3 regions of the Lactococcus sp. NH2-7C genome follow, and region 3 is predicted to be linked to each of the others. Evidence: riboswitches for the same ligand, from Rfam matches in the RefSeq annotation. Region 3 holds a riboswitch; each other region holds the start of a gene.
The links. Region 3 has a riboswitch for magnesium ahead of QJV49_RS12240 (FtsW/RodA/SpoVE family cell cycle protein). Riboswitches for the same ligand answer to the same signal wherever they lie in the genome.
Positions count from the first base shown of each region.

Region 1 (10,666 bases), 360 kb from region 3:
GAAAAAACTGAGCAAGCCTTTTTCACAGTGGACGGCAAACCCGCCTATCATACAGGAGATGCCGGTTCAATTTCCGCTGACGGAATGCTTCGTTACCAAGGACGAATTGATTTTCAAGTTAAATTTAACGGATTCCGTATTGAACTTCAAGATATTGAAGCCAATATTCAAAACTTAAAAGAGATTGAAAAAGCAGTAGTCTTACCGAAAACGAATGACCAGCATAAAGTCACCGCGTTAATTGCTTATTTAGAAACGGAAAAAACATTTGAAGACCGTGCAGCCGAACGCGCCTTCACTAAAGTACTCAAAGCTGAACTTTCAAAAACAATTATGGATTACATGATGCCAACTAAGTTTGTTTACCTTAAAAAGTTCCCATTGAATCAAAATGGCAAAGTTGACCGCAAGGCACTCGCCCAAAAAGAGCGAGGTGGCAACTAGTGCAACCCTATTCAACACCCTTTTACTTCTTGATTTTAGGATTTGCTTTAATTCCTATCGTTATCGCCCAGCTTCTGGGCAAAAAACTCATGTGGTATCAAGTCTTACTGACTATCGCTTTTCTTTGGCTGACATTTTCAGGAACAGTGACAATTTGGGCTTTAATCGGCTTCGGAGTCTTCCAAACTATTATTGTTAAATTTTACGAGTGGTACAGAGTAAAACAAAACAAGAATCAGAGTTTTGTTTTCTATCTCATCATTCTGCTCTCTATTTTGCCATTAGTGATTGTCAAAGTGCATCCGCTGCTTAATCCAGGACCAGGACCAGGTTCGATTCTTGGATTCTTAGGAATCTCTTACATTAGTTTTAAGACAGTGGCCATGATTATGGAAATAAGAGACGGACTGATTAAAGCTGTTCCTCTTAAAGAATTTCTTTACTTTCTCTATTTCTATCCAACGATTTCATCAGGACCAATTGACCGCTTCCGCCGTTTTGTTAAAGAACTCAAAGCGCCAGTTGTCACTGAGAAATACCTTGATTTATTAAATAAAGGAGTCTTTAGAATTTTCCAAGGTTTCCTTTATAAATTCATCATTGGATACTTGATTGACCAATATTGGCTACATGGTATTGCAATCTCTGCAACGATACATCCAAGCTTCTTGAATGTTTCCTCATCAATGTATGCTTATGGCCTCTACCTATTCTTTGACTTTGCTGGCTACTCGCTCTTTGCTATTGGTGTCAGCAATTTAATGGGATATGACCTCCCCCATAACTTTAACAAACCATTCTTAGCTAAAAATATTCACGATTTTTGGCAAAGATGGCACATGACCTTGAGTTTTTGGTTCCGTGACTTTGTATTCATGAGATTAGTGAAAACATTCATGGTCAAAAAATGGTCTAAAAATATGGTAACTATCTCGAATATTGGTTACCTTGCAAATATGTTACTCATGGGATTTTGGCATGGTTTAACTTGGTATTACATCCTTTATGGTTTTTACCACGCCATGTTAATGATTGGTTATGACGCATGGAAACGTCTGAAGAAGCGTAAAAACTGGAAAATTCCAGATAATAAATGGACAAGTGCTATAAGCATCTTCATTACATTTAATCTAGTATTTATCAGTTTCCTGATCTTCTCAGGAATACCAAATTACATTATTATGCACTGCATAGATCCACATTTCCCACTTCCTAACTTCTAAAAGTCGTTAGGCATACTATAAAAAAACATTAGGAGAAAGAAAAATGAAAGAACAAATTTTTGATATTATCGAAACCGTATCAGGCACAGACGAATTCCGTGAAGACTTAGACATGGATTTGTTTGAAGAAGGAATTCTTGATTCAATGAGAGCCATCATGCTCATTGTTGAATTAGAAGGTGCTTTTGATATCAGTCTTCCACCATCAGAAATGGACCGTGAAGATTGGAATACAGCAAATAAAATAGCAGCACGTGTTCAGGAAAAAAAGGATGAAAATTAAAATCTTTAGAGCCATTGGCCCATTAATTGCAGCTTTAGCCCTTGTTGGCTTACTGATATTTCTCCCAATAAATGTTGGTATGAAATACTCAAAAGACCAACTTGTTAAATTTGCTCAATCACCACTAAATACTCCAAGCTTTACAGGCTATTCAATTAAAAAACAAGCCTATTCAGACCCCGAGTTTTTACCAGTTCTTGGTTCATCAGAAATGGAACATGTGGATTCTTTTCACCCAAGTGCCTATTTCAAAAAATACAATTCTGGTTTTACACCATTTTTAGTAGGACAACCAGGAACAACTACTTTAACCCACTTTTTCTACATGAACTCTGTGGCAAATGAGTTAAAAAATCGTAAAATTGTTTTTGTCATTAGTCCACAATGGTTTTCAAAACAAGGAATTGTTGAAAGTGAATTGAAAAACTTTGTATCCAAAGGTGAGATTTACGGTTGGTTAAAAGAAGCAGACCCTAAAGCAAATACCACCACCCAACTTGCAAAACATTTATTAAGATTTAGATCGCTTAAATCTGAAGAGACGATTTATAATTCTCTAGAACGTCTAGCAGATAAAAAACCACTGACCACTCTACAAAAAATGACTGTGGCGACCAATCTTCAATTTTGGCGAAAAGAAGATTTACTCTTCTCAAGTGTTTCACAATTCACGGCACAACCTCTCGGACTTACGCCAAAAATTAATAAGTTTGCTAAAGAATTACCCCAAGATCCAACCTCTGAAAACTTAGAAAAATTAGCAGTTGACCAAGGAAAACATAGTTCAAATAACAATCCTTTTCAAATCAATAACCAAGTTTGGGATAAGAAAATAAAATCTAAATACAAACATCTTGAAAATTTTAAAAAGCATGTTTCCTATTTAGAAAGTCCAGAGTATCAGGATTTCCAACAACTTTTGAACGTATTTGCAAAAAATAATAATGACGTTTTATTTGTTATCCAACCAGTAAATGGCTCATGGTCATCTTACACAGGAGTATCAAAAGCAACACTCGAAAATTTCAGCTCTAAAATTAAAACACAATTGCGCAGCCAAGGCTTTTATCAAATTGCTGACTTAACAGATATGTATGACACGCCTTATGCCTCTGGAGATACCGTCCACTTTGGTACTAAAGGTTGGTTAGCCACAGACAAAGCGATTGAAAAATTCATGAAGACACCAAGCAAGGTCAACTATCATATTGATAATTCGTTATTTTTATCAAAAGATTGGGCAATGAATGGTGCAACAGAGTTTATAGTAAATTAAAAATAAAAAAGATTGACAAAAAAGAATATGTCAGTTATAATAATAAAGGTTATGTCTATGACATAATCGTCGGTAGGTGAGGCTACCGCAGGGATACGGGTTGCTGCCGCAGAGTCGTGGAGACACGATGAGAGGGCTAACAGTTCTAACAGTTCACGTCGACAAACAAGGCGTGAAATAGTGCAACAACATTGCCCTGCGGAGCTAAAGCTTGAACGATAGCTTGTAACTGATTCGCTCTATAGTAGTGGTATCTTTTTTGGAATTATTCCCTTGCCTACGTTTAAGTTTTGTAGGCAAGGTTTTTTATATTTAAAAAGGAGGTGAAAACGGAAATGGAATCCCAGAGTATTAATAGTCCCGAGCCTGATAGGCCGCAGATAATTAACGTGATAAGAGCAGCTTTCCGTTTTTATCACCTTCTTTAAAGTGCCTAACGTTTGGGACTGTACAGACAAAAATATTATAGAATATGAGGTACAGACCAATGAAAAAAATTAGAAAAACACTCGAAAACACAAAAAGAGCTACAACATTTGTAGATAACAATGAAATAAATGCAAGATTAGAATTTGCAAAAACTTCTACAAAAGAGGAGCTATTTCAAAAATTTAAAACATCAAATAAAGGATTAAGTGAAGAACAAGTAGAAATCTCTCGTGAACAATATGGAGATAATACGATTACGCGTGGTAAAAAAACTTCACTTATTAAACGGCTTTATCAAGCGTTCATCAATCCTTTTACCATTATATTGTTTGTCTTAGCATTAGTTTCAGCTTTTACGGATATTATCTTAGCAGCTCCTGGTGAGAAAAATCCCCAAGGACTCATTATCATTACTACAATGGTTTTAATCTCAGGAATTCTGCGTTTCGTTCAAGAGACTAGAAGTGGAAATGCTGCTGAGAATCTCTTAAAAATGATTACGACGACGACAAACGTTCATAGATTAGAATCAGGAAGTCAAGAGATTCCTATTGAAGAAGTTCTCGTAGGCGATATTATCCATCTATCAGCTGGAGACATGGTTCCAGCAGACCTTAGGATTATTCAAGCAAAAGACTTATTTATCAGCCAAGCCTCTTTAACTGGTGAAAGCGAACCAGTAGAAAAACTAGATTTAGCTACTGATGAAAAAGATGATTCAATCACAGAATCAGTAAACCTAGCCTTCATGGGTTCAAATGTCATTTCTGGTAGTGCTTATGGAATTGTAATTGCAACTGGAGATGCGACCATTTTTGGTGAAATGGCAAAAAGTGTAACCGAAGACTCAACTAAAACAACTTTTGAAAAAGGCGTTAACTCAGTTTCATGGGTCCTTATTCGCTTTATGTTAGTTATGGTTCCATTTGTCTTATTGATCAATGGTTTCACTAAAGGTGATTGGATGGAAGCCGCACTATTTGCTTTAGCAGTTGCTGTTGGTTTAACACCAGAAATGTTACCAATGATTGTGACAACTTGCCTAGCAAAAGGTGCAGTCACAATGTCAAAAGAAAAAACAATCATCAAGAACCTAAATTCTATTCAAAATCTAGGTTCAATGAATATTCTCTGCACTGATAAAACTGGAACATTAACACAAAATAAAGTAGTATTAATGCGTCATTTAGATATTCATGGGCAAGAAAATATTCGAGTATTAAGACATGGATTTTTGAATAGTTACTACCAAACTGGTTTAAAAAATTTAATGGATTTGGCAATTATCGAAGGAGCCGAAGCCAAGCAAGATAAAAATCCTGAACTGGGTGGTCTAAGTAGTAAATATACAAAAGTTGATGAAATTCCTTTTGATTTTGAAAGACGTCGGATGAGTGTTGTAGTAAAAAGCAATAATACTAATGGAGCGACTTCAAAAACTCAAATGATTACTAAAGGTGCAGCTGAAGAAATGTTAGACATCTGTACTTTGGTTGAAGATAAGGAAAATGTTGTTCCTTTAACTCCTGAACTCAGAGCATATATTCTAAAAAAAGTTGATGAACTTAACGAAGAAGGAATGCGCGTGATTTTAGTCGCTCAAAAAACAAATCCTTCACCAGTAGATACATTCTCGGTTCAAGATGAATCTGAAATGGTGTTAATGGGTTATCTTGCCTTTCTAGATCCACCCAAAGAATCTACAGCAAAAGCAATCAAAGCACTCAATAAATATGGGGTATCAGTTAAAATCTTGACTGGTGATAACGATAAAGTTACTCGTTCAGTTTGCAAACAAGTAGGACTTCCAGTTGATAAAACTATTTTAGGCTCTGATATCGACCAATTAGATGATAATGAATTGGCAAAGGTTGCCAAGGAAGCTTCTGTTTTTGCTAAGTTATCACCTCAACAAAAAGCCAGAATAGTAACAACACTTAGAAATTCAGGCAATAGTGTCGGCTATATGGGAGATGGTATTAATGACGCAGCAGCAATGAAATCATCTGACGTTGGAATTTCAGTAGATAGTGCTGTAGATATTGCCAAAGAGTCAGCTGATGTAATTTTGTTAGAAAAAGATTTAATGGTTCTTGAAAAAGGAATTATTGAAGGAAGAAAAACCTATGCTAACATGATTAAGTATATAAAAATGACAGCAAGTTCTAACTTTGGTAATATGTTCTCAGTTCTAATCGCTAGTGCATTTTTACCATTTATCCCAATGTTATCTATTCATATTCTCTTACTTAATTTAATCTATGATTTCTCTTGTACCGCTATTCCTTGGGATAATGTCGATGAAGAATATTTGGTTGTTCCAAGAAAATGGGATGCAAGTTCTGTAAGTAAATTCATGTTATGGATTGGACCAACCAGTTCCGTATTCGATATTACAACTTATCTCCTAATGTTCTTTGTGATTTGTCCAGCGACATTTGGACCATTTAGCTCTCTTGTTCCTGGAAGTACAGCATATATTGGATTTATCGCGCTCTTCCATACTGGCTGGTTTGCTGAATCAATGTGGACTCAAACCTTGGTTATCCATATGATTCGTACTCCTAAAATTCCATTTTTACAAAGTCGTGCTTCGGCTCCATTAACAATCTTAACTTTCATGGGAATCATTGGACTCACAATCATTCCATTCACAAGCTTTGGACATTCAATTGGTTTAATGGCTTTACCAATTAACTTTTTCCCATGGCTAATTTTAACAGTAGTGATGTATATGATGCTTGTCACCATATTTAAAAAAATATTTGTTTCAAAATACGGTGAATTACTTTAAATAAAAAATAAAAGTGGTGATAATTTATCCCACTTTTATTTTACTTTGGTATAGTCTATGCTATAATTAAATCAAGAAAAGTAAGGTGAAAAAATGAAAACATCAAAAAATGAACAAGACTATCTAAAGGCAATATATAGCCTAAAAAATGAAAATAATGGATCTGTTAGTATTAATGCCATTGCTCAAAAATTATCAGTATCATCACCAAGCGCCACTGAAATGATTAAACGATTAGCCAAAAAAGAACTTGTTATCCATAAACCTTATTATGGGGTATCACTTACAGACTTAGGGAAGCATGAAGCGAGATTTATTTTAAAGAGTCATCGGGTCTGGGAAACTTTTCTTTTTGAAAAGGTTGGTTATACAATGGAGGAAGTACACGATGAAGCCGAAAATTTAGAACATGCTTCATCGCCTAGGTTGATTGAATCTCTATATGTCTTAATGGGATATCCAGCAACTGACCCTCACGGCTCAGAAATTCCTACAGAATCATTTTGGGTGAAAAACGAAGTGGAACTAACGCTTGATGAGGCACAAATTGAGCAGACCTACCATGTTACTGTGATAGAGGAGGAAGGAAAAAATTTTTTCAAAAAATTAGAAATTTCTCTTCCACATCTTATTAAAGTAATCGATATATTAGAAGATAAATCAATAATTATTAAAGAAGATAGAGAAAGTTCAATTGTTATTCCACCTTTTTTACAGGATAAAATTCACTTAATGCGAAGAAGATAAGGAAATACAAAAAGTCCAAGAAATTTACTTGGGCTTTTTATTGTTCTCTGATTAACCTATAGTTTAAAACTATAGGTCATCATATTAAAAATGTATTATTAAAGTTTTATTAAATTTGATAATATAGACCTATTAAAAATTGGAGACTATGACTATGAAAAAATCAATTATTGCTTTCCCACGCATCGGTTCAAACCGTGAATTAAAATTTGCTCTTGAAAAGTATTTTCGTAAAGAAATTACAGAAGAAGAATTACAAAAAGTGGCTAAAGAAATTCGTTTAGAAAATTGGAAAAGTCAAAAAGAAGCTGGAATTGACTTACCTATTTCTAATGATTTTTCTTTCTATGACCAAACCTTAGATTTATCAATCGCTCTAGGTGCAATTCCAGAGTCTTATAAAAATTTAGAATTAAATGAACTAGATACTTTATTTGCATTAGCGCGTGGTTTCCAAGATAAACAAAATGACGTAAAAGCAAGACCAATGAAAAAATGGTTCAATACAAATTATCATTATTTAGTTCCGGAAATTAATAAAGATACGATTATTAAAGCAAATTTTTCAAAATTATTAAATGAATATAAGGAAGCAAAAGCTGCTGGATTTGAAACTAGACCAACAATTATTGGCCCATATACATTTTTAGTTTTAGCAGATTACAAGTCAGGAGCCACGAAAGATACAGTATTATCTGGGGTTGTTGTAGCTTTTCAAACACTACTAAAAGAACTTAATCAACTAGGAGTAGAATGGTTACAGATTGAAGAACCAGCACTTGTTTTAGACCAAACTGAAGAAGAAAAAAATTTATTTGTGAGTATTTATGAAGAACTACTTAAGAGTAAAAACAACCTTAAGATACTTCTTCAAACATATTTTGGAGATATTCGTGATAGCTATAAAGAAATAATAAATCTTAATTTTGAGGGTATTGGTCTTGATTTTATAGAAGGAAGAGATTCTTTAGCTCTTATTCAAAAATACGGTTTTCCCAAAGAGAAAATACTTTTTGCAGGACTAGTAAATGGAAAGAATATTTGGCGTAATAATTATCAAAAGACACTTGAACTACTAGCTGCATTAGATGAAGTAGAAAATATCGTAATTAATACAAGCTGCTCTTTACAACACGTTCCAGTAACAGTAAAAAATGAGACAAAATTATCAAAAGAAATTCTTAAACATTTTTCATTTGCCACAGAAAAATTAAATGAAATTGATGAAATTGCAGAAATTTATTTTAATAAAAATACTCCCTTATTGAATAAGAATATTGAGCTTTTTAAAAATAAAAGAGTTCAAGAAAATGAACAACTTAAGCAAAAACTTGATCATTTAACAGAGAAAGACTTCACTAGGCAACCGTCACTAGTCGAAAGGCGAGCAAGTCAATCCCAATCACTTAATCTACCGCTTTTACCAACTACAACAATCGGTTCGTTTCCCCAAACAACAGAGGTGAGAAAAGCCCGTCTACAAAATAAACGAGGGGAACTAAGCCAAGCAGACTATGAAACATTTTTAAAAGAGAAAATTAAAGAATGTCTTAAACTCCAAGAAGATATTGGATTAGACGTTTTAGTCCATGGTGAGTTTGAGCGAAACGACATGGTTGAGTACTTTGGAGAAAAGTTAGAAGGTTATGTTTTTACTCAAAAAGCATGGGTTCAATCTTACGGGACACGTTGTGTCAAACCTCCAATCGTGTGGGCTGATATCACTAGACCAGAAGCTATGACCGTACGTTGGTCAGCCTATGCTCAATCTCAAACATTAAAACCAGTAAAAGGAATGCTGACAGGTCCTGTAACTATTCTAAATTGGTCTTTTCCACGAGAAGATATTTCGTTAAAAGCAAGTACTTTACAATTGGCACTAGCTGTTCAAGAAGAAGTCCTTGACTTAGAAAAAGCTGGTATTAAGATTATTCAAATTGATGAGGCAGCTTTGAGAGAAAAGTTACCGTTGCGCAAAAGTGATTGGTACAAAGAGTATCTAGATTGGGCAATTCCTGCTTTTCGTTTAGTTCATTCTAAAGTAAAACCAGAAACACAAATTCACACGCATATGTGTTATTCTGAATTTGAAGACATTATTCCATCCATTGACGCAATGGATGCTGATGTAATTTCTTTTGAAGCAAGCAGAAGTGAACTATCAATTATCGACGCATTAAAAGCTCACCATTTTCAAACTTTAGTTGGACCTGGAGTCTATGATATTCATTCTCCAAGAATACCTAGTGTAAAAGAAATACAAAATCAATTAGAAAAAATATTGGCCAAACTACCAATTGAACAAGTTTGGGTAAATCCAGATTGTGGTCTTAAGACACGTGGTAAGGCTGAAACCATTCCTAGTTTAAGAAACTTAGTTGAAGCAACTAGGGAGCTAAGAAAGGAAAAAATTGAATATGACAAATAATTCCAAAATTCTTTCTTTTGAAGTTTTTCCACCTACAACTCAAATTGGAAGTACCAACTTGGTAAAGACTTTGAATAGCCTGAGAACTCTTTCGCCAGATTTTATCAGTGTAACTTGTAGTAACAATAATTATGATAACATTGGTGATACAACTATAAAGTTTGCTGATTATGTAAACAATACACTAGGTATTCCAGCAGTTGCTCATTTACCTGCCGCTTATTTAGATAAAAATCAAGTGATCGAAATTTTGGAACGGTTAAAAGATAAACAAATCAAAAAAATTCTTGCTTTAAGAGGTGATATCAGCGATGAACCGATGAAAGAAGATTTTAGATTTGCAAGTGATTTGGTTAAGTTTATCAAAGATTATGATGATAGTTTTGAAATTTTAGGTGCCTGCTACCCTGATATTCACCCCGAATCAGTAAATCGAGTGAGCGATTTTCATTATCTGAAAGAAAAAGTAGATGCTGGTTGTGACAGATTAATCACGCAGCTATTTTTTGATAATGATAGTTTCTATGATTTTCAAGAACGATGCGCAATTGCTGAGATTAATACTCCAATATTTGCTGGAATAATGCCAGTAATCAATCGAAATCAAATTCTTCGTCTATTAAAAAATTGTAATACGCCATTACCAGCAAAATTTATTAGAATACTCGAGAAATATGAACATAACCCTATCGCTTTAAGAGATGCTGGAATTGCTTATGCCATCGACCAAATTGTTGATTTAGTAACAGAGGATGTTGCTGGTATTCACTTATATACGATGAATAATGCAAATACAGCACACTCCATCCATACTTCAATTTCTTCTTTATTCACCGTTTGATACATAATAAAAGTTATGTAAAAAGAAATTTTGAAATAAAATTAAGAAAAAATAGATAAATAATTGACAAATCAAAAAATTTTAATTATACTAACTAATAATATTAAATATCGAGGTTCCAAAATGATTAACAACTTTAAAAAATTTTATTTTTTCTTTATGAATGATCCACATTAGTTTTTGGCTAATAAAATGTGGGTC
Region 1 is NZ_CP124538.1:219,234-229,899, reverse strand. Features, by position in the region: gene dltA (D-alanine--poly(phosphoribitol) ligase subunit DltA) at 1-444, shown strand, start outside; gene dltB (D-alanyl-lipoteichoic acid biosynthesis protein DltB) at 444-1,667, shown strand; gene dltC (D-alanine--poly(phosphoribitol) ligase subunit DltC) at 1,711-1,950, shown strand; gene dltD (D-alanyl-lipoteichoic acid biosynthesis protein DltD) at 1,940-3,226, shown strand; M-box (ykoK) riboswitch at 3,288-3,457, shown strand; gene mgtA (magnesium-translocating P-type ATPase) at 3,714-6,449, shown strand; gene QJV49_RS01060 (metal-dependent transcriptional regulator) at 6,543-7,196, shown strand; gene metE (5-methyltetrahydropteroyltriglutamate--homocysteine S-methyltransferase) at 7,351-9,624, shown strand; gene metF (methylenetetrahydrofolate reductase [NAD(P)H]) at 9,614-10,465, shown strand.
Region 1: linked by a shared signal. The riboswitch ahead of mgtA (magnesium-translocating P-type ATPase) and the one ahead of QJV49_RS12240 (FtsW/RodA/SpoVE family cell cycle protein) in region 3 are both predicted to bind magnesium.

Region 2 (10,666 bases), 870 kb from region 3:
ATTGGGATCCTAGCAATAACTTTGGGATTAGCTATAGTAGTGGAAGATACCTTTATTATTTATTATAGAGATATTTATCATACAAATATGCTTAAAATCCATAATAGAAATGTTTCAGAAGACATTTTTCATATTGCACTTTGCCTTATTGCCATTAAATTTTTTCTAACCAATTATCAAAAAGGCAACGAAGAAGTAGCTGTCATTGATATCAGAAATGAAAAAAATGAGACTAATGATTCTGTAAGTAATTTTGAAAAAGATGAATATTACTTTGAGAGATTTATGGATAAATATGGAATCACTCAACGGGAAGGAGAAATTCTTGAACTTCTCCTTCAACGTAAACACAATCAAGAAATAGCCAATCAATTATATCTTTCTCTAGGAACAGTCAAAACCCACACTCACAATATTTTTATAAAACTACAAGTTGAAAAACGTTCAGAAGTTTGCGAAGTCTGGGAAGCGTTTGAAAAATCAGAGCTTACTCAATAATCCTAAAACTCCATTTTTAATGGAGTTTATTTTTATTTTGATTAAGAAAGCGGTTAAAATAGTTCTAAACCTTCCTAAACCTTTTTACTCAACCCTTTGCTATCAAAGGGTTTTCGGCTTTTATAAAAGATTAAATCCTAGAGTTGATTGTTTTATATTTTTGCTCTTGATATACTGAAAACGTTCCCAAGAGGGGAGTCAAATAACTATTTTATTCAGGAGGAATAAAGAAATGGTAACAACAAACAAACGTGATTTCATCACAACAGAAGATTACACTAAAGAAGAAATTCTTGATATTGTAACACTAGGCTTAAAAATCAAAGCAGCGATTAAAAATGGCTACTATCCACCACTTCTTAAAAACAAATCATTAGGAATGATTTTCCAACAAACATCAACTCGTACTCGTGTTTCCTTTGAAACAGCTATGACTCAATTAGGAGGCCATGCAGAATATTTAGCACCTGGTCAAATTCAACTCGGTGGTCATGAAACAATAGAAGATACAAGCACAGTTCTTTCTAGATTGCTTGATGTCATCATGGCACGTGTTGATCGTCATGAATCAGTTAATAACCTTGCAAAACATACAACAATTCCAGTTCTTAATGGGATGTCAGACTATAATCACCCAACACAAGAAGTCGGTGATTTGACTACAATGATTGAACATTTACCAGCCGGTAAAAAATTAGAAGATTGTAAAGTTGTCTTTGTCGGGGATGCGACTCAAGTTTGTTTCTCATTAGGTCTAATCGCAACTAAAATGGGAATGCACTTTGTTCATTTTGGACCTAAAGGCTACCAACTTAATGAAGAACATCAAGCAAAATTAGCTGCAAATTGTGAGGTTTCTGGTGGTACCTATGAAGTAACAGACGATGAAGAATCAATTGTCGGTGCAGATTTCCTTTATACAGATGTTTGGTACGGTTTGTATGATGCAGAACTATCAGAAGAAGAACGTCTAGCAATTTTCTTCCCTAAATATCAAGTGACACCTGAGATGATGGCAAAAGCGGGAGTACATACAAAATTTATGCATTGTCTTCCAGCTTCAAGAGGGGAAGAAGTTGTTGATGCGGTTATCGATGGTCCAAACTCAATTTGTTTTGACGAAGCCGAAAATCGCTTGACTTCAATTCGTGCCCTCCTTGTTTGGTTGATGTCTGATTATGCTGAAAAAAATCCTTATGATTTGAAAGCACAAGCGAAAGCTAAGGCTGAGTTAGAGGCTTACTTAGCCAAATAAGAAAGTGTATCATTTATGGAAAATGGAAAGAAAAAATTTAGTCTCTTTAGTGCTATTCTTTCTGTCATTTGTGTTGTTTTTGTTGCCGAAGCAGCAGCACCGGTTGCTGCTATTGGTAACTCGCAGTTCTTTTGGTGGATTGTTCTCATCATTGCTTTTCTCTTACCTTATGGTCTAATTACATCTGAACTCGGAACAACTTATACTGGTGAAGGAGGACTTTATGATTGGATTACAAAAGCCTTTGGACATCGTTGGGGAGCGCGTGCTTCATGGTTTTATTGGGTAAACTTCCCATTATGGATGGCTTCACTTGCTGTACTTTGTCCTGATTTATTGCATACAATATTTGGTTTTCAATTAAACACAGGTATTTCGCTATTAATTGAATTAATTTTCATCTGGGTTATTGTTTTGATTAGTTTATATCCAGTAAGTGATAGCGTTTGGATTTTAAATGGCGGCGCGGTAATTAAGGTATTCTTAGCATTAGCATTAGGAGCCTTAGGAGTTTATTCAGCTTTGACTAAGGGAGTAGCAAACCATTATACTTTAGCATCATTACTTCCAAGTTTTGATTTGCATAGTCTATCATTTATCTCAGTAATCATTTTTAACTTACTGGGGTTTGAAGTCATTTGTACTTTTGCTGACAGTATGGAAAATCCTAAGAAACAAATCCCACAATCAATCATCATTGGTGGTATTGTAATTGCAGCGATTTATATGTTTTCGGCCTTTGGAATCGGTGTTGCCATTCCAACCGATAAATTATCAACAAGTTCGGGATTAGTAGATAGTTTCCAAGTGATGCTAGGTACACCAACAGGTTGGTTCATTAGTTTAATTGCTTTCTTGTTTATGCTGACTTTAGTGGGTAATATGGTTTCTTGGTCGCAAGGAGTTAATAATATTGCTAGTTATGCCGCTGATAATGGTGACATGCCTAAATTCTTTTCGAAAAGACGTGCTTCTAATGGAATTTCTTGGGGTGCAGCTTTGATGAATGGGATTGTAGCTACACTTATTGTAGTGATTGCGCCTTTATTACCCAATCAAGATTTGTTCTGGTCATTCTTCTCATTAAATTTGGTTCTATTTTTATTGAGTTATATTCCGGTTTTCCCCGCATTTTATAAATTACGTAAGATTGACCCTGACACTCCACGTCCATTTAGAGTGAGTGGTAGTGACGGAATCTTGAAAGGATACATGGCCTTACCAATGATTATTATTATCATATCACTAATTTTTACAGCCATCCCCTTACAATATGATAAGGCATCATTGATAGAACAATTACCGATTACAATTGGCGCAATTATTTTTATTGTGATTGGTGAATTAATTATTAAATTTAAAAAAATAAAAAAATAGGAGAGAAAAAATGGCAAAACGTATTATTGGTACAACACCAAAAGAAGATGGTTTTCGGATGCCTGGTGAATTTGAAGCTCAAGATCAAATTTTTATGATTTGGCCCGAACGTCCAGATAACTGGCGTGATGGAGCGAAACCTGTTCAGGTTGCCTTTACTAATGTCGCTAAAGCAATCAGTAGATTTACACCAGTAACAATGTTAGTTTCACAAGCGCAATATCAAAATGCTCGTTATCAATTACCCGCTGATGTACGTGTGCTTGAAGTCTCTAACAACGATTCTTGGGTCCGTGACTGTGGGCCAAGTTTTGTTATTAATGATAAGGGTGAACTTCGAGCAAATGATTGGACTTTTAATGCTTGGGGTGGACTTGTTGATGGTCTATATTTTCCTTGGGACCAAGATGATCTAGTGGCACAAAAAGTTTGTGAATTAGAACGTGTTGACTCTTATCGGACCGATGACTTTGTTCTTGAAGGAGGTTCATTCCATGTTGACGGTCAAGGAACAGTTTTGACCACTGAGATGTGCCTTTTGTCTGAAGGACGCAATCCTCACATGAGCAAAGAGCACATTGAAAATAAACTTAAAGAACATCTGAATGCTGAAAAAATTCTTTGGCTTGGGGATGGAATTGACCCAGAAGAAACAAATGGTCACGTAGACGATGTTGCTTGCTTCGTAGCACCAGGGGAAGTTGCATGTATTTATACTGATGATGAGAAATCACCTTTTTATGAAGCTGCCCAAGATGCCTATAAACGCTTGAGCCAAATGAAAGATGCTAAAGGACGCCAACTTAAAGTTCATAAATTGACTTGTCCAGCTAAAAATGTAACGATTAAAAAACAATTTAGAATTGATACAGTTGAAGGAACCATGCCACGTGAAGATGGAGATATTTGTATTGCTTCTTATATGAACTTTTTAATTACAAACAAAGGAGTTATCGTACCACAATATGGTGATGAAAATGATGCTCTAGCATTAAAACAAGTTCAAGAGATGTTTCCAGACCGTGAAATAGTTGGTGTAAACACTGTTGAAGTAGTTTATGGTGGAGGAAATATCCATTGTATTACTCAACAACAGCCTAAAGCCAAATAAGGTGTAGAGAGGATTTAACAGAAGATGGCAAAACGTATTGTAGTTGCTCTAGGGGGGAATGCTATTTTAACTAGCGACCCTACAGCGCAAGCACAATCTATGGCACTTAATAAGACTGCCGAACAATTGATGCCTTTAATAAAAGACAATGATGTTGAAATGGTTATCATTCATGGAAATGGACCTCAAGTTGGTAATTTGCTTTTGCAACAACTTGAAAGTAATTCAGTTAAAAATCCGGCAATGCCACTTGATACAGCTGTTGCTATGACTCAAGGACAAATTGGTTATTGGATGGCCCAAGCTTTTACAGAGGCTCTTGCGAATAATGGAATGTCTGAAGTTCCTTTTGTTTCTGTAGTGACAAGGACAGTAGTAGATGCTAATGATGAGGCTTTTAAAAATCCGACAAAACCTATTGGGCCCTTTTATAGCCAAGAAGAGGCTAAAAATATTCAGACTCAATATCCAGATTGGAAATTGATTGAGGATTCTGGACGAGGTTACCGAAGAGTAGTTCCTTCACCTTTACCTCTCAAAATTGTTGAGGCTAACGCAATTAAACCATTGTTAGAATCATCAGCTTTGGTCACGGTATCTGGTGGCGGAGGGATTCCTGTTATTGAAAAAAATAAGGGATATCAAGGAGTCGAAGCGGTAATTGATAAAGATTTTTCGGCAGCAAAATTAGCAGAACTTGTTGATGCTGATGAACTAGTTATTTTTACCTCTGTCGGTGATGTCTTTTTAAATTTTGGTAAACCCAATCAAAAAGCTCTAGGAATAGTACCAGTTAGCGAAATGCATCAATATCTAGAAGAAGGTTATTTTGCGCCAGGTTCTATGAAACCAAAAGTGGCAGCAGCTGTCGCTTTTGTCGAAAATACTGGTAAACAAGCCACGATTACTTCACTTGAAAATGTGGAAAACTTTGTCAAAACTGGAGCAGGAACACGGATTGTCCCCGATTTAATTTTAAAATTTTTTTCAAAATAATTTATTTCAAATTTGAAATAAAAAGAAATTTACATAGGATGCCCATTTTAATTTGACAAAAAGTATAGCTAGTGCTATACTTTTTTTGTAGTAAATAAAAACTAATCATATTAGGTGAGGTTACTCTGAAGAACATAGGTTATCGCTCAAAACTGTCGAGAGACAATAATGGGTAAAGCAGGACTAGTCGAATCAAGGCTTTTCCAAGATAACTAGAAATATCATTTCTTACGTCTCAGAAAGCCAAAACTCAAATGTCGTGATTAAATAGACTAATAATCTATTGATTTTGAGAGCCTCCCTTTATATGAAAAGGAGGCTTTTTATGTCAAGAAGAAAATATCTTGATACAAAACAACCAAAAGTAAAATCTATTATGGGTGATTTTATTTTAATTGGTATTATTTGTTTGTTTGCATTTATTCTTATTGTGACGCAAATAACAATTAACCAACCCCTTTCATCGTTACCGTCTCAAAGTTCAGTGGATGATGTCAAGAAAATGCACGATTTTTTATCTATTGGAAACCTTGCTTATTTTTCAATGCGAACAATGTTTCGCATGATTGTGGGAATGATGTGGTCAATTTTATTCTCTGTTATTTGTGGTGTATTGGCAGTTAAGTTTAAAACTGCAAGAAGAATTATTTTGCCGATGGTCAATTTCTTAGAATCAGTTCCTTTATTAGGGTTCATGACATTTACTACTGCATTTTTACTTGGATTATATCCAGGTAATGTAATGGGAGCTGAAGCGCTTGCCATTTTTGCAGTATTTACTGGACAAGCATGGAACATCATGTTGTCACTTTACCAAATAATGGAAGTAGTTCCCAAAGATTTGAAAGAAGTAACATCACAATTTCGATATAATGCTTGGGAAAAATTTTGGCGTCTTGAATTTGTATATTCAATTCCGGGCCTATTATGGAATCTTGTCATATCTCAGTCAGCAGCATGGTTTGCTATTGTTGCAAGTGAACAGGTTACCGTCGCAATCCCTAAGTCTGAAACTTTAATTTTGCCAGGAATTGGCTCTTATATTCAAGTTGCATTAGATCGTGCAGACTTTAAAGCTTGTGGTTTCGCTGTTATTGCTTTAATTATTAATGTCGTCATACTAAATTTCTTAGTTTTTCAACCTTTGGTTAAAGCTACTTATTATTATCGTTATGATGAAGGAACAACTCAAGGTAATCCTCCAAAATCAATTGTATACAATTTAGTAAAACCATCTAATTTTGGAAAAATATTAGTGAAATGGATTCAAAAAATAAAAGATTTCTGGATTTTTAAGTTACCTAGAGCTTGGTATATTCTTAGGATAAATCTTATTTTTAAATATCTAGGGAAAGTAAAAAAATATATTTCAATTATTTGGTATATCCTGTTAGGATATGCGGTTGTTATCTCTGCTATTAAACTTTATAGATTCCTACCCCATGAAGATTTTTCAATGATCCCTCACTTAATGATTTTAACTACATTGAGGGTAGTATTAGCAATGCTTATAGCAGCAGCGATTTTTACACCTCTCGGGGTGTGGGTTGCAAGTAACAAAATACGCTTAAGCTTTATCCAACCAATTGGACAAGTTATTGGGTCAATTCCTTCAAACGTATATACTCCATTCATAGTAATTTTTATTAGTTTAGGGTATAAGCAACTTGAGTGGTGGATTTTGCCGCTAATCATGGTTGGTTGTCAATGGTATTACTTTTTCAATGTTATTGCTGGGTATTTAGCAATACCAGATGATATAAAAGAAGTCACAAAAATTTTCCCATTATCCAAGTTTAAGTGGTGGACTCGCTATCTCATTCCATCAATGTTTCCATACTTGATAACAGCTATCATAAATGCGGCGGGAGCAGCATGGAATGCAGATATAGCAGCGGAAAGCCTGCAGTGGGGTAAGGAAACAATAAATGTTACCGGTTTAGGGCAATATATTGCTGTGAATGATGGGATTAAGGATAAATCAGCACTTGGTACCTTGGCGATGTGTGCTGTAGTAGGATTGTGTATTATATTCGTTTGGCAACCACTTTACAAATATGCTAGAGAAAAATTCCATTATTAAAAAGGGAGGAAATAAGAATGGAAAAGAAAAATTTAATAAAAGTCACTTCACTCTGCAAAGATTATGGAGTAGAAAGATCAAAGAAATATATACAAGTTCTGAAAGATATAAACTTTACCGTAAAGGAAGGGGAATTTGTAAGTCTTATTGGACAATCAGGAGCAGGAAAATCGACATTATTGAGAAGTTTAGCTGGTCTTGTTCATCCAAGTCATGGAGAAATCATCTTTGAAGGAAAAAAGATCAAAGAACCGGATCCAAACATTAGTATGGTTTTTCAGAATTTTGCTCTATTTCCATGGTTAAATGTTTATAAAAATGTTTCGTTTGGCATAGATAATAATTTGAAAATGTCTAAAAATGAAATTAATGATAGAGTAAAAAACCTAATAAAAATGATTGGGCTAGAGGGTAATGAAAAATCATATCCAAGAGAAATTTCTGGCGGAATGAAACAAAGAGTAGGATTTGCTAGAGCTTTAGCCGCAGAACCTACATTGTTATTACTTGATGAACCTTTTTCTGCTTTAGATGTTGTAACATCCAAACAGCTGTCAGATCAACTTATAAGTATGTGGTTAAGTCAACAAATTGTCACAAAATCAATTGTAATGATTACGCACGATATAGAACAAGCAGTGCAAATGTCTGATAGGATTATATTGTTAGATTCAAATCCGGGGAGGATTGCGAAAGTTTACAATATTGATATCCCAAGAAATCAAAGAACTATAAGTAGTATCTCAAGTATTGTTGAAGAAATTACTAATGAAATGGTAGTCATGACAGAAATTAAGGTTAATAAAAATTTTTAGTAGGTAAAAGAAAGGAAGAAAAATTAATATGATTCCACATAGGAGAAAAAGAAATAATAAAATAAAAAAAATAGCCGGATTTATCGTATCTCTAGTAATAATAATAGGAGTTGGAGTATTCGGGTATATCGCGATGGCCAATCATCGCTTAAATAATATATTAGAGAAAGGTTATCATAAAGTTGATAACAACTATAAATCTGAGAAACATAAAGATACAGAGTCATTTTTGATCATGGGTTTAGATAATACTCAAGAGAGAAATTTGGGAACGACGCGAACGGATGCGATGATGATTATTACAATTAACAAAAAAACAAAAACGACAACTTTTTGTAGTATCCCTCGCGATAGTTTTGTTCAAATTGATTCAAAATCATACAAAGGTATGCAACGGATAGAAGCAGCCTATACTTATGGAGGACCTTCGGCTTCAGTTAACACGGTTGAAAAAACTTTTAATATTCCTATTGATCATTATTGTGTTTTTAATTTCAATTCATTCATTAAGTTTATTGATGCTATAGGTGGAATTGATATTGATGTTGAAAAGTCCTTTATGGGTACTGATGAAAGTGGTAATGAGTCTATAAAATTTAATTCAGGTAAGCAACACTTAGATGGTGCCAAGGCTCTTTCGTATGCTAGAGAACGACATATAGATACAGATATTATGAGAGGTTTCAGGCAACAAAAGGTAATTTCAGCAGTTGAGGAAAAGTTAAAATCAATGACTTCTTTCACTAATTTATATTCTATTATTGATTCTTTAGATGATAATATTCAGACTGATATCACACCAAAAGATCTTAAAGAGCTTATTTCTAATGCTTTAACTTTTAGTAATTACTCTAAACAACAATTAACTTTTGATTGGAGAACTTTTAGTAACCAAGGAAGAAGTATGGTAGAACTCTATAAAGATAGTATCAAATTTGTCAGTCATAAATTAAGAGTCTCTCTCGAATTAGATCGTAAAAATGAGACTGATAACAAGGGATATTCCTTCCATACAAATGGTGACTATCTTTATCAAAGTGACTATACTGTCCAGAATCCAGAAGCTGAAGCCCAAGAAGATACTTCAACGAATGGAAATACATATATTGGGACAAGCGGTAATACAACTACTGGTCCTCTGCCTAATATTAAGACTTCAAATGGTTTTATTAAGTAATTAGAAGGGCAATAACAGAATGAATTAGTGATGTGATAGGATTACAAGGATAAAAATAATCCAATCATAGGTAATATGAATAAGTAAACCTGCATACAAGGAGTCGCTCCTTAAAGAGGCAAGAGTAAAGGGAATTCTCGCGGCTGCAATAATAAAAATAACTTGGGCAAAATTCCAGTCGTAAGTAGGTAAATGTAGAAATCCGAATATTAAAGTGGATATGATAAACCCAACAATTAAGGCTTTGCGTGTTCCACCTAATAAGTTTGCGATAATTATAAGTAAAATTATAGTAATTAACTCTTCCCCTAAAAGCATAGGAATTGTCTTAAGAAGTCCAAAAAGAGTCATTCCATCTGCTACTGGATTAGAATTTGGAGAATTTCCTAATAGTATTTTAGTAATTAGAATGCCAACTCCAGCAAAAATATAAGCACCTATAAGTCCAGCAAAATAAGTACTCACTATTTTTTGAGGTTTAGAAAAAGTGTAAGAAATTCCCTTTTTCCCAAAAAGAATGTAAAGGCTGATAAAGCCAGCAATAGCTAAGGAAAAAGGAGCAATAACTGGCAGCCCAAAAGATAATGCTAAAAACCCAGCTAATAGTAAAATCAGTGATAGAGGAACTGCTGATTTGCTCATAGGTGCGGTAAAAAGTTTTTTCAAAAGAGAAACCTCCAAAATTTAGATAGATTGACAAGCCTAATAAAGCTATTTAAATAAGTATAACATGAATAAAACAATTTTTAAGGAATATAAACAGTGGATAAAAATAGGTAGCTTAAAAGGGTATTTGAAAAAATTTGACAACAAAAAAAGCACCTACTCTATATCCTAAAGTAGATACTTTTACGGTGAGGGATGTTCATCCATTGACTTATTCTCCTATACTATTTTTTCTAAATTGTGTGTTGCTTCTTCAATTGTATTACCAATACCAAAAATTTGAGGTTCGTTAGCCAAAAAAGCTCGAAACACATTTTTTGAAGTATCAAGTTGAATACTATACTCAAAAAATTTATTTTTGTTAGTGTATGTCATCATAATACATTCTCCTTTCTTTTTTTAACGAAAGGGACTATAACAATCACAACGAAATTCCAAGTTCAGTTTAACACAAAAACAAAGTATTTGCAATATACGAGAAAATTAATAGGTAATAAAGTATTTGCCCTTAGATTGAAATTTAAAATCAGGTTTATGATATTTTGATAAAATATCTGTTAATCCAATCCTTTTAGAGATAAACAGGGCAATATTTTTTCGAAAAAGAACTGAAAAAAATAAAAAAGAAGGAATAATCCTTCTACTATATTAAATATTTTCTAAGTGCCCTTTTTTATCTTTAGCTATT
Region 2 is NZ_CP124538.1:723,020-733,685, reverse strand. Features, by position in the region: gene QJV49_RS03480 (LuxR C-terminal-related transcriptional regulator) at 1-498, shown strand, start outside; gene ptcA (putrescine carbamoyltransferase) at 731-1,753, shown strand; gene QJV49_RS03470 (APC family permease) at 1,769-3,130, shown strand; gene aguA (agmatine deiminase) at 3,141-4,241, shown strand; gene arcC (carbamate kinase) at 4,266-5,237, shown strand; M-box (ykoK) riboswitch at 5,337-5,506, shown strand; gene QJV49_RS03455 (ABC transporter permease subunit) at 5,563-7,320, shown strand; gene QJV49_RS03450 (ABC transporter ATP-binding protein) at 7,338-8,135, shown strand; gene QJV49_RS03445 (LCP family protein) at 8,164-9,312, shown strand; gene QJV49_RS03440 (type II CAAX prenyl endopeptidase Rce1 family protein) at 9,337-9,978, opposite strand; gene QJV49_RS03435 (hypothetical protein) at 10,198-10,356, opposite strand; gene QJV49_RS03430 (DUF1440 domain-containing protein) at 10,627-10,666, opposite strand, start outside.
Region 2: linked by a shared signal. The riboswitch ahead of QJV49_RS03455 (ABC transporter permease subunit) and the one ahead of QJV49_RS12240 (FtsW/RodA/SpoVE family cell cycle protein) in region 3 are both predicted to bind magnesium.

Region 3 (10,666 bases):
GAGTTCAATAAAGTTTTTTACGGTTTTGGGAGCAAGGCTATCAAATAATTTTACAGTCATTTTTCCGTGATTAGTATTAATAATTGCTGTAGTACCTTTGTAGTTTTCAAGTTCAAGTTGTGGGTAAGTCATATTTTTAGTTAGTATTTTTGTTTCCAAAAATACCTTCCTTTCTTTTTATAAATTAATAAATTTCTGTCAGTAATTTTTACTGACAGAGGTTTTCAGTGACAGCTTCAATCAATAATTTTTAAGGCTTGTAAGGCTTTTAGGACGCCATCATTTTCAACAGAATCAGTAACATAATCTGCTTTTTCTAAAATTTCAGGATGTGAGACTTTCATAGCTACTGACAGGCCAGCAAAATCAAAGAGTTCACGGTCATTAAGTCCATCACCAAAGTTCATCATGTTCTCAGCTTTTAGACCAAGTTCTTGTAAAACTTTTTGACAACCGATTGCTTTAGAACCTTCCATCGGAACAATATCTGAACTATTTGGATGCCAACGGACTAAGCGAATTTTATCAGCTAAATTTTCTGGTAATTTCAATTGATCATCATGGTCCGAAATTGTCAACATTTGATAAATTTCATTTGTTTTATAGTAGTCGGGATTTTCTTCTAGTTCTGCATAAACTGGGCCTATAGCATCGCTAGCAATTTTATCCCATTTTGAAATTTTCAAACTATCCGAGGCCACAAAAGAATATTCACTTTGTTCACTTTTCAACCAAGTAATAATTTCTTCAATTAATTCCGTTGAAAATGTATTTTTATATAATATTTCTCTTGTTTGTGCATTTTCAACATAGGCACCATTGATTGCGACATAGAAATCTGGTTTTAAGGCCCGAACTTCTGGAACAACTCCGAAAAGATTTCTCCCCGTTGCAATTCCTGTCATAATTCCTTTTTCATGAAGTTTATGAAAAACTTCAGTGATTGATTCCGGCATGAAAGCTGAATCTTTAACCCTCAAAGTATCATCAATATCAAAAAAAATGATTTTTATTTTTTGGGCTTTTTCTAATATTTTTTCCATCTTTTTTTCACTTTAATTTTATTTGTACAAACTTAATTATATCATATTTCCTACTTGTTTTTCCTCAACTTTAAACTAAGTGATGTTGAATGGCATAAATTGTTGCTTGAGTTCGGTCTGAAACCTCAAGCTTATTAAAAATATTAGAAACATGAGTTTTAACTGTTTTTAAACTGATAAAAAGTTCATCAGCAATTTCTTGATTAGAAAGTCCCGTCGCAAGTACTTTTAATACTTCTAATTCTCTTTTTGATAAATCATCATATAATTCATGTTTTCGATGTTTTTGTTGAGCAATCTTTTCCTTGACAGCATCGGAAAGGACATCTTCCCCATTGGCAACTTTTCTTATCGCAGATGCGATATCAGCGGCTTGTGACGTTTTAAGAATATAACCTTTAGCTCCAGCAGCTAAAGCTGGAAAAACTTTTTCGTCATCAATAAAACTTGTTAGAATTAAAATTTTTCGTTCTGGATTTTTGGCCAAAATCTTTTGTGTGGCTCCAATTCCATCAAGTCGATCCATTACCAAATCCATGAGAATAACATCTGGGTCAAGCATTTCAGTTTTTAAAAAACCTGACTCGCCATCAGCAGCTTCACCAACCACTTCGATATCGGGTTGAATATTCATGAAACTTGATAAACCTAGTCGTACCATCTGGTGGTCATCAACAATTAAAAGTTTAATTTTTTCCATTTTGTTCTTTCTAAATATACATCATTTTTAAAGGCTCGGCTTCGCTTTAGGGATAATAATCTCAACAGTTGTCCCCGCACCTGGTGCCGAGATTAGTTTGGCATCTCCGCCAATTAATAAAGCTCGTTCTTTGATATTGGCTAAACCATAACTCGCTGTCTTATCACTGGTTGAAACATCAAAACCAACTCCATCATCAGCGATTTTCAAGAAAATGTTTCCAAGTGATTCTCTTAAAGAAACTTCAATGTGTTCGGCTTGCGAATGACGCAAAGTATTCGATAAAATCTCTTGAGCCATCCGAAATAAATTATCCTCAACATTACTTGTTGCTTCAACATCAGCCAATTTAACTGTAATATTTGCTGATATTTTCGCTTGGAGCTCGTCTGTCAGTGCTGACAGCCCTTCTGCTAGACTCTTACCATCTAATTCTACTGGTCTAAGATGTAGTAAGAGCGCTCGCATTTCATTTTGTGCAGAATGGAGCACTTTTAAAACCAATTGTGTCTGTGTTTCGATTTGTTCTTTAGTCAAATTTTGTGTCGAACCAGCAACAGAAGATAAAATCATTGTCGCTGCAAAAAGTTCTTGACTGACAGAATCATGAAGTTCACGTGAAATTCTTTTACGCTCTAATTCAATAATTTCAGCTTTGTCAGCAGATTTTTGCTTAGATAATTCTTGGAGTTCAGCTGACATATTCATAATTTTATCATGAACAGCTTGTAATTCAGGAGATTCAGGTTGTCGATTTTCCTCTAAAAGTTTTATATCATCTTGAAATTTTTGTTGAATAGCCATATTTTCAATATGATTAAAAAGGGTAAAAATCAGCGCAAGTAATCCTGCAACTGATATAAATATCCATAAACCATAGAAATTATCTCGAAGTTCCCTAATAATATTAGCGGTATTTAGCCCCCCTAAAGGTTGACCACTATTCATCATTATAAATAGAAGAAGGTACATAATAAGGATGATACTAAAAACTGCTAAGAAGGTTGTGAAAAGTGATTTTTTCATCCTCTAATCACCTCAATATTTCCTGAATCAACACGGATATTGATTTTAATTCGTTTTTCCGCCTGATCTAAATTTTCACTAAAATAATGAACATTTCCCGCATTAATTTGTGCTGCCTCATTAAAAATTTTTACAAGCCCAGCATTTGTTGTTAAATCAAGTGAAACTCCTACATCCTCAGGAACAATAATTTTTGTATTACCTGTCATTTTTTTAATAGAAAGACTATTGCCAGAGGGTTTAAAAGTAACATCATCAAGATCAATGATATCATTTTGATTTTCATTCATGATTGACTCAGATTCATCTTGAGAAATATCTTCGTAAGAAAAATTTCTTACTTCTCCTTCTCGTGGATTATTTTTCCAAAAAACGATACAAGCAATTGTAGGGAAGATAATTGCTAACCAGAACCATCCCACTGTGAAGAGAATCATTACCGATATTGCCCAAAAAATGAAACTTATGATACGTAATACACGCGCACGAGAACGGGTCGCTAAGACAGTAAAGAGAATAGCTAAAGCTAGAACTACCCACATACGCGGTGTACTAATCACATGAAAAATCAATCCTAATACAATAAAAATTTCTATAATAAAAATTGCTTTCAATTTTTTATTCATAAATCTATTGTACCAAAAAAAAGCTTACTTTTTCTCGGACTTAAGACTTAAATTTTACTTAAGCAAAAAAGAGAAAAAATACTCCATTCATTAAAACGAAGTATTCTTTAAATTATTTAATAAAGAAATATTTTTATCATATCCCATAAGATTTTTCAAAAAGATTTCTACCAGCTAGACTTCTTAACCCCCGGTATTTTACCTTCATGCGCCAATTTTCTAAAATTAACTCGTGACATACCAAATTTTCGCATGTAGGATCGGGGTCTTCCGTCAATTCGATCTCGCATTTTCATTCGATTGGGGTGAGAATCTTTAGGAAGTTTTCGGAGAGCTTCATAATTTTTTTCTTTCTTAAGTTCCTGTCTAAGCTCTTGATATTTAGCAACTAATTTTTGTTGCTTTTTAAATTTAGCAATTTTTGATTTCTTCGCCAAAATATTATCCTTTCATTTATTAATTTAATTAACCAGTTAAGTATATCTCATAAATAAAATAATGTCAACTGGTTAACATTATTTTATTTTTCCTTATTTTAGTTAGCGACTAAAGCTCCACCTTGACTTGAAACAAAGTCTTGAGCATTCCTCTTATTTATTTTTACTAGACTTCCTTTAGTATCCACTCCATAAGTCTCACTTTTTTTACCTTTAATAGTTACCGACGCAGAAGGCATATAATACTGGTCAATTTGACTTCCAAAATAGTTTTCATAAGTAATGACACTTTGATCAAGCTTATCAGTTACTGACTCATCGTTGGCTTGTCTCATTATATTTTGAATAGCCAAATCCACATTTTTCGGTATGAATTCATAACTTCCACCATCTACCATTTGACTTACTCCTTGATATTGAACAGAAACTACTTTGTTAAGACAATCTTTGTAAGCCATAAGTGCTGTCAAATTAGCGAGATTTACCGAAATGTTCGTCTTAAAATCTGATGAAATATCATTTAAAAATGATTGATATTTAAAAACATTATTAAGGCTAAGCATCTTGTTCATTAGTTCTGTCATAACTTCTCGTTGGTGAGCTGCACGTCCATAATTCCCATTGGCTAACGTATCTCTATCTCGGGCAAAAACTAAAGCTTGTTCTCCGTTGATTAACTGCTTAGGATTTCCTGAAAGATAAGGAACATAAGCTTTATATTCAGGTTCTGTATTTGAGATATAAATCGCTCCACTATCTACAGTTTTATCTGAACCAGGCAAGGTTATTTTACCTGAATCAGTCCCTTGATAGACATCTGACCCATTAGTATCATTAACAACTTCTACACCTCCAACGTCATTCACAAGATTTACTAAACCGTCCATATTAACAATCATAAAATTATTAAGATTAAGCCCTACTTGATTACCAATGGTTTTCATAGCATAAGTGACAGCAGATGATAACCCACCACTATTAAATCCTAAAGGATAAGCAGCATTCATTTTTTGAGTAGATTGAATCTCTCCAGATGAATCTTCAATATTCGTCATCGTATCTCGTTCCACTGAAATAATAGTGGTTGTTTTTGTCCGAGGATTTAATGTTAAAATAATTTGTGAATCTGAATTTCCATTCCATGAGTCTGCTCCACCCCGACTATTATCTCCAGTGTCTACTCCCATGAGCAATATAGTTAGTGGTTTTTTTGCAGATAAACTAGAACTTTTTATTTTTGTATTTACATGAGTTTTAGTTAATGTTTTCTCAGCTTGGACATAAAGAACCACACTAACTACCAAAACTAAAGCAACTAAAAGTAACATAAAACGAACAAAGTACATCTTTTTAGAGCGTTTTATTTTTTTCTTCTGCCTGACTTTTTTTCTTTTCATATCAAGAATACTTCTTTCTTTTATTAAAAATTATAACTTATTTAAACTCTTTAATTTTTCGTCAGCTGAGCTATTCAAAACAAGTCCTACTGTCAAAGTTGAAATTAAAAATGAGGATCCACCTTGTGATAAAAAGGGAAAAGTGACACCTGTTTCTGGAACTAAACCAATTGCTCCACCTAAATTGACAAAAACTTGTATCAGCAAGAAAGATGAACAACCAATTGAAATCATTGAATTAAATGGATCTTTTGCCCGCATCCCTACCAAGAGCATTCGGGTAATCATGAAAAAGATGACAGCTAGGATTATAATTCCACCAATGATTCCCAATTCTTCTACTATTACTGAAAATATAAAATCTGTATGAGCTTCAGGCAGAAATCCTTGTTTTTCAATCGAATTCCCCAGTCCTCTTCCAAACCAGCCACCATCTACAATCGCATAATATGAATTAGCAAGTTGATGACCCGAAGAAGCCAAGTCAGTAAAAGGATTAACGAATGCTTTAAATCGAGCATTAATATAAGATCCTGGAATCAAATCGCCTCCACTGATAAAAAGAAAGAGCAAAAAACTAAGACTAATCGTAAGCAACATCTTCCCATAACCTGAAAACCATCGCCAAGAAATTCCACTTGCACCAATCATTATCAAGGCTAAGAGTCCAATAATTGCCGTATTTCCTAAATTGGGCATACTGAGTTCCACAATCATTAGTAATATAATCGGAAATCGCCCCCCCCCCTACAACTTTTGTTACGAGATTATTGCCTTTAAAAATTGCCTGAATATCATTTTTCTCAATCTCTTCTTGTTTGTTAGAAAAGATAGAAGCAAGAAACCAAACTGTAAAAAGTTTAGCAAATTCAACGGGTTGAATGGTTCCAATTCCTGGTAAAGGGATCCACCCATGTGCTCCATTCGCTGATGTATTAGGGCCAACCCTTGAATAAATCATCAGCAAGATAATAATTAGAAAAATTATTTTTAAAATCTTTTCATTTTTTATAATTCTTAATTTTACTCGATAAATAATAATTAAAGCCACAAAACTTATAATTATAAAGACTCCTTGAGAAATTGCCAATCGATAAGGAGATAGCCCCCGGTTAATTTGATAGGGGACAGTTGCTGAAAACACCATGAGTAATCCAACAGCTGAAAGAATCAAGTAAGGAATCAAAATAGATAAATCTAAAAAATTATTTTTGGTAATTTTTTTATCCATGAATCAATCCCCTTTTTTTAATCTTCCAAATGAACTGGAAGAGTGTTTCTATTTGCAAATTAATTAATAACTTTTTCTCCCTCATTTTTTTATTTTTTATTATTGTATGAGTCAATATTTTTTCCATCGGCATGTACCTCAATTTCTGATTTATAGTAGATTTTGATTGTACAACTCCGACTCAGAGAGCTAGAATAGATTGAAGTGATAAAAATGGTCATCTACTTTCATCGTATCTTTTTTCCTACAGCTCCCGGGGTCTGAGCCACTGTTATTCTGTGCTTCCATTTTCACCACCTCCTTTTTAATAAAAAAATTGCCTACGTCGGTTGAACGTAGACAAGGTATTATTTCAAATAAGATACACTATCAAGTGAACTAAAAGTACCCAGTATCGTTCAAGCTTTAACTCCGCAGGGCGATGTTGTTGCACTATTTCACGCCTTCTTTTTTCGACGTGAACTGTTGGCCCTCTCATCGTGTCTCCACGACTCTGCGGCAGCAACCCGTATCCCTGTGGTAGCCTCACCTACCGATGGTTAGAAAATCTCTAACCAAAATTGCTTAAATTAAATTTTCAAAATATTTCCTAAGCAAAAAAATTATAACACGACCTATACTTTTAGTCAAATAACAAATGAGTTACCTAAATTAAATGTTTTTTATTGGATTAAACCTCTTGTTATTACTAAATTATTAGAAATTAGAACTAAGAAAAAAAATATTTTTTTTAAAATAAAATACCAAAGATTAAAATATACAGACAAAAAGCTCATAATTGAATAATGAATTTCCTTAATAAATAAAACACTCCCTCGTCACTAATGACTAAGGAGTTTTTTTATTATATTTATCGAATTCCCAAAGCAATACGGGCATAACGACTCATTTTATCAACTGTCCATGCTGGATACCAAACCAAGTTCACCTTGATTTCACCAACTTCTGGCACTTCTTTCAAAGCATCATGAATTTGTTCAGTCAAAAGGTCAGCCAAAGGGCATCCCATTGTTGTCAATGTCATTTTAATTTCTGTAAATCCGTTATCTTCAAAGCTAATTTCATAAACTAATCCGAGGTTGATGATATCAATCCCAAGCTCTGGGTCAATGACGTTTTCAAGGGCAGAGAGAATTTTGTCCTTGATTTCATTCACTTGCTCTTCTGTGTATTTATCTGCCATTTTATCTCCTTAGGCTGTCATAAAAAGCAAAACTTTAAAAGTTGAACGAATGTGCTTTCTAGGACAAATCCAAATTGTCAAATTCTTTTTACAGCTTTATTTTACCAAATTTATTTTAAAATTTCTAGATAAAAAATTACTGACAGAAAAAATTTATTCATAACATTTTCTGTCAGTAATTTATTTTATGCAAAACGCGAGAATTTCTTGAAGAAGCTTAACATGAAAGTAAAGAGAGCGATAATAACCACAAATAGAATTGCTTCTGGTAAAATTGCTCCATTCAAACCAATGGTTTCGCGTAACATTTTTAAACCATAAGTCATTGGTAACCAAGGACTGATGACTTGATATATTTTAGGTGCCAGTTGTAAGGGGTAAGTTCCTGCGCTCGTCGCCAGTTGCAGAACTAAAACTACAATCATAAGGAATTCACCAATCTTACCTAGAGCCGTTAAGAAGAAAGTATTGATTGCCATATAAGCGAAACTGATTAAAAGTACTGACAACAACATTTCCCACAAATGATTTGGTCTCAAGCCAAGAAGAGCAACTGCTCCCCAGACGATGATTCCTTGTAAAAGTGCTACCAAACCATTCGTACCAATTTTAGCCAACATAAATTCGCGACCAGATTTCCATTTTTCACCTGAGAAACCAATTCCAATCACAACATTTGTCGCAAGAGCACCGATAAAGAGGGCAACATTAATCATATATGGTGTCATCCCTGCACCATTCTCTGGTACATTATCATGATCCGTATGTTTAAGTTTCAATGGTGCAGCAACTTTTTTAGCATTTTCATTAGAATTATTAGTTGCTGACAGAGTATTATCAGCTTTGGCTAAAGCTGTTGACAAGTTATTAGCACCTGTATTTAGCGTTCCCAACCCACTTGTTAAACTTGAACCTCCATTCGCCAATTGTTGTGAACCAGAGGAAATTTGTTGAGCACCCCCTGCCAATTGATTTGAACCTGAAGTTAAAGTTGAACCATTCGCTTGTAATTGTGACAATCCAGAAACTAATTGCATTGTCCCGCTTTGTAAATCTTTTGATTTACTTGCTAATTGTTGAGCGCCAGCGTTTGCTTGATTAACTCCGTCAGCAAATTGGGCAAAACCAGAAGTTAATTTTTGACTTCCAGAAGTTAACTGGTCATTAAAATTCGTCAAACCAGCATTTAACTGATTGATACCAGGAATAAATTTTGTGTTTACATTAGTGTTTACTTCGTTCAGACCACCTGAAAGGTCAGCAATTATTTGACTTGCGCCTGGAACTAATGTTTTAAGATCAGCAATTTTTCCAAACATTGGTAGTAGACTTGTAAGACTGTCTTGGACTCCTTTAATATTCTTATTTAATGATAGTAAATCGGTTTGAACTGCTCCAGCACCAACAGAATTATCTAATGCATTTCTTATATCTGTTTTCTGACTTTCGCTTAAAGTTTTAAAAGTCACAGTACTTTCAACTGCTGCCTTAGAGGCTACCACTTGATCATTAGCTAGATTTGTGACCGTAGCTCCAAGACCTTCCAAGTTATTTTGGATATTGGCAGCCAAATTTGGGTCAATCGTATTTTTTTGTAACTCCTGATTTAATTCAGTAAGACCATTTTGTACAGCACTAATTTTTTGCTGTTGAGTTTCGGATAAAGTTGTTTTTTGAGCCAATTGACTTAAGCCTTCGGATAGTTGTTGCACACCCGATTGCAATTGACTCACCGCTTCTGACCCTTGAGAAATTTGTGAAATTCCTGCTGACAGCTCTTTTGATTTATCAGCCAAAGTTTGTGTACCTGCTGCTAATTGTTGCGTTCCACTAACAAATTGGTCAGCACCAGAAGAAAGTTGTTGTCCACCATTGGCAGCTTGATTCACTCCTGATACATATTTATTTAAGCCTGAATTCAAATTATTTGCGCCGTCAGTAAAAGTTAGACTGGATGAAGATAAAGTATTCAAATTACTACTTAATTCTTTTGAACCGTTCAATGCTGATGAAGTTCCGTCAGCCAATTTATTTGACCCGTCAGACGCTTCTTTCATTCCTGATTTCATATCACCAAGTTTAGCAAAAATTTCTTTTGTGTAAGTTTGTGAAATATTTTTAGAAACCTCTGATTTCAGTTGGTTCATTGCACTTTCACTCATTTTTGATGAAATATAGTTATGGCCACGTGTTGTTTGATAATTTAACTGAACTGTTTTGGGTTTCTTATTCATTAATGTCGTAGCATTTTCCGAAAAGTTTTCTGGGAAAGTGATAACCATATAGTAGTCACCTTTTTTTATCCCTTTAGAAGCTTTATCTTCTGAAACAAAATGATAATCTAAATCCTTAGATTTTTTCATTTCAGCAATGACATCATCACCAAGTTTAAATTTTTTTCCATTCAATTCAGACGTCTTGTCCAAATTTACGACCGCCACAGGTAAGTCATTAAGTTTACCGTATGGATCCCACATAGAGCCTAAGAAAATATAGTTATAAATTGCTGGTACAAGTGCTAATGCGATAATAACAATAATAAAAAATTTGTGCTTTAAAATAGCTTGCCATTCTTTTTTTAACATCTTTTCCCCTTTCATATGGACAACACGTCCAAAAACTGTTACAATACGTATTATAAACTTTTTAGAAAATTTGACAATTATTATCCATCGAATTTTGGACATATCTTTAAATGTGTCTAAATAAAGCACTTACATTCCAAAAAGGACGGAGGTCCCTCTATAATGTCCAATGACAGCAGAAAAGATCGTACAAAACTTCAATTACGAGATGCAATGATTCAACTTTTAGGCGAGAAATCGTTTGATCAAATTTCAACGACTGAACTTGTGAAATTAGCTAAAGTTAGTCGTAGTAGTTTTTATACTCATTATCAAGATAAATATGACATGATTGAAGCCTATCAACGTCGACTTTTTGAGACTATTCAATATGTCTTTGAAAAAAATAATGGAAATATTCATGCAACGATGCTTGAAACTTTTGAATTTCTAAAAGGA
Region 3 is NZ_CP124538.1:2,450,874-2,461,539, reverse strand. Features, by position in the region: gene QJV49_RS12275 (peptidylprolyl isomerase) at 1-132, opposite strand, end outside; gene QJV49_RS12270 (Cof-type HAD-IIB family hydrolase) at 237-1,043, opposite strand; gene QJV49_RS12265 (response regulator transcription factor) at 1,114-1,743, opposite strand; gene QJV49_RS12260 (sensor histidine kinase) at 1,771-2,769, opposite strand; gene liaF (cell wall-active antibiotics response protein LiaF) at 2,766-3,395, opposite strand; gene rpsN (30S ribosomal protein S14) at 3,563-3,832, opposite strand; gene QJV49_RS12245 (LCP family protein) at 3,931-5,229, opposite strand; partial or broken gene QJV49_RS12240 (FtsW/RodA/SpoVE family cell cycle protein) at 5,260-6,460, opposite strand; M-box (ykoK) riboswitch at 6,843-7,004, opposite strand; gene QJV49_RS12235 (metal-sulfur cluster assembly factor) at 7,311-7,643, opposite strand; gene QJV49_RS12230 (YhgE/Pip domain-containing protein) at 7,829-10,228, opposite strand; gene QJV49_RS12225 (TetR/AcrR family transcriptional regulator) at 10,391-10,666, shown strand, end outside.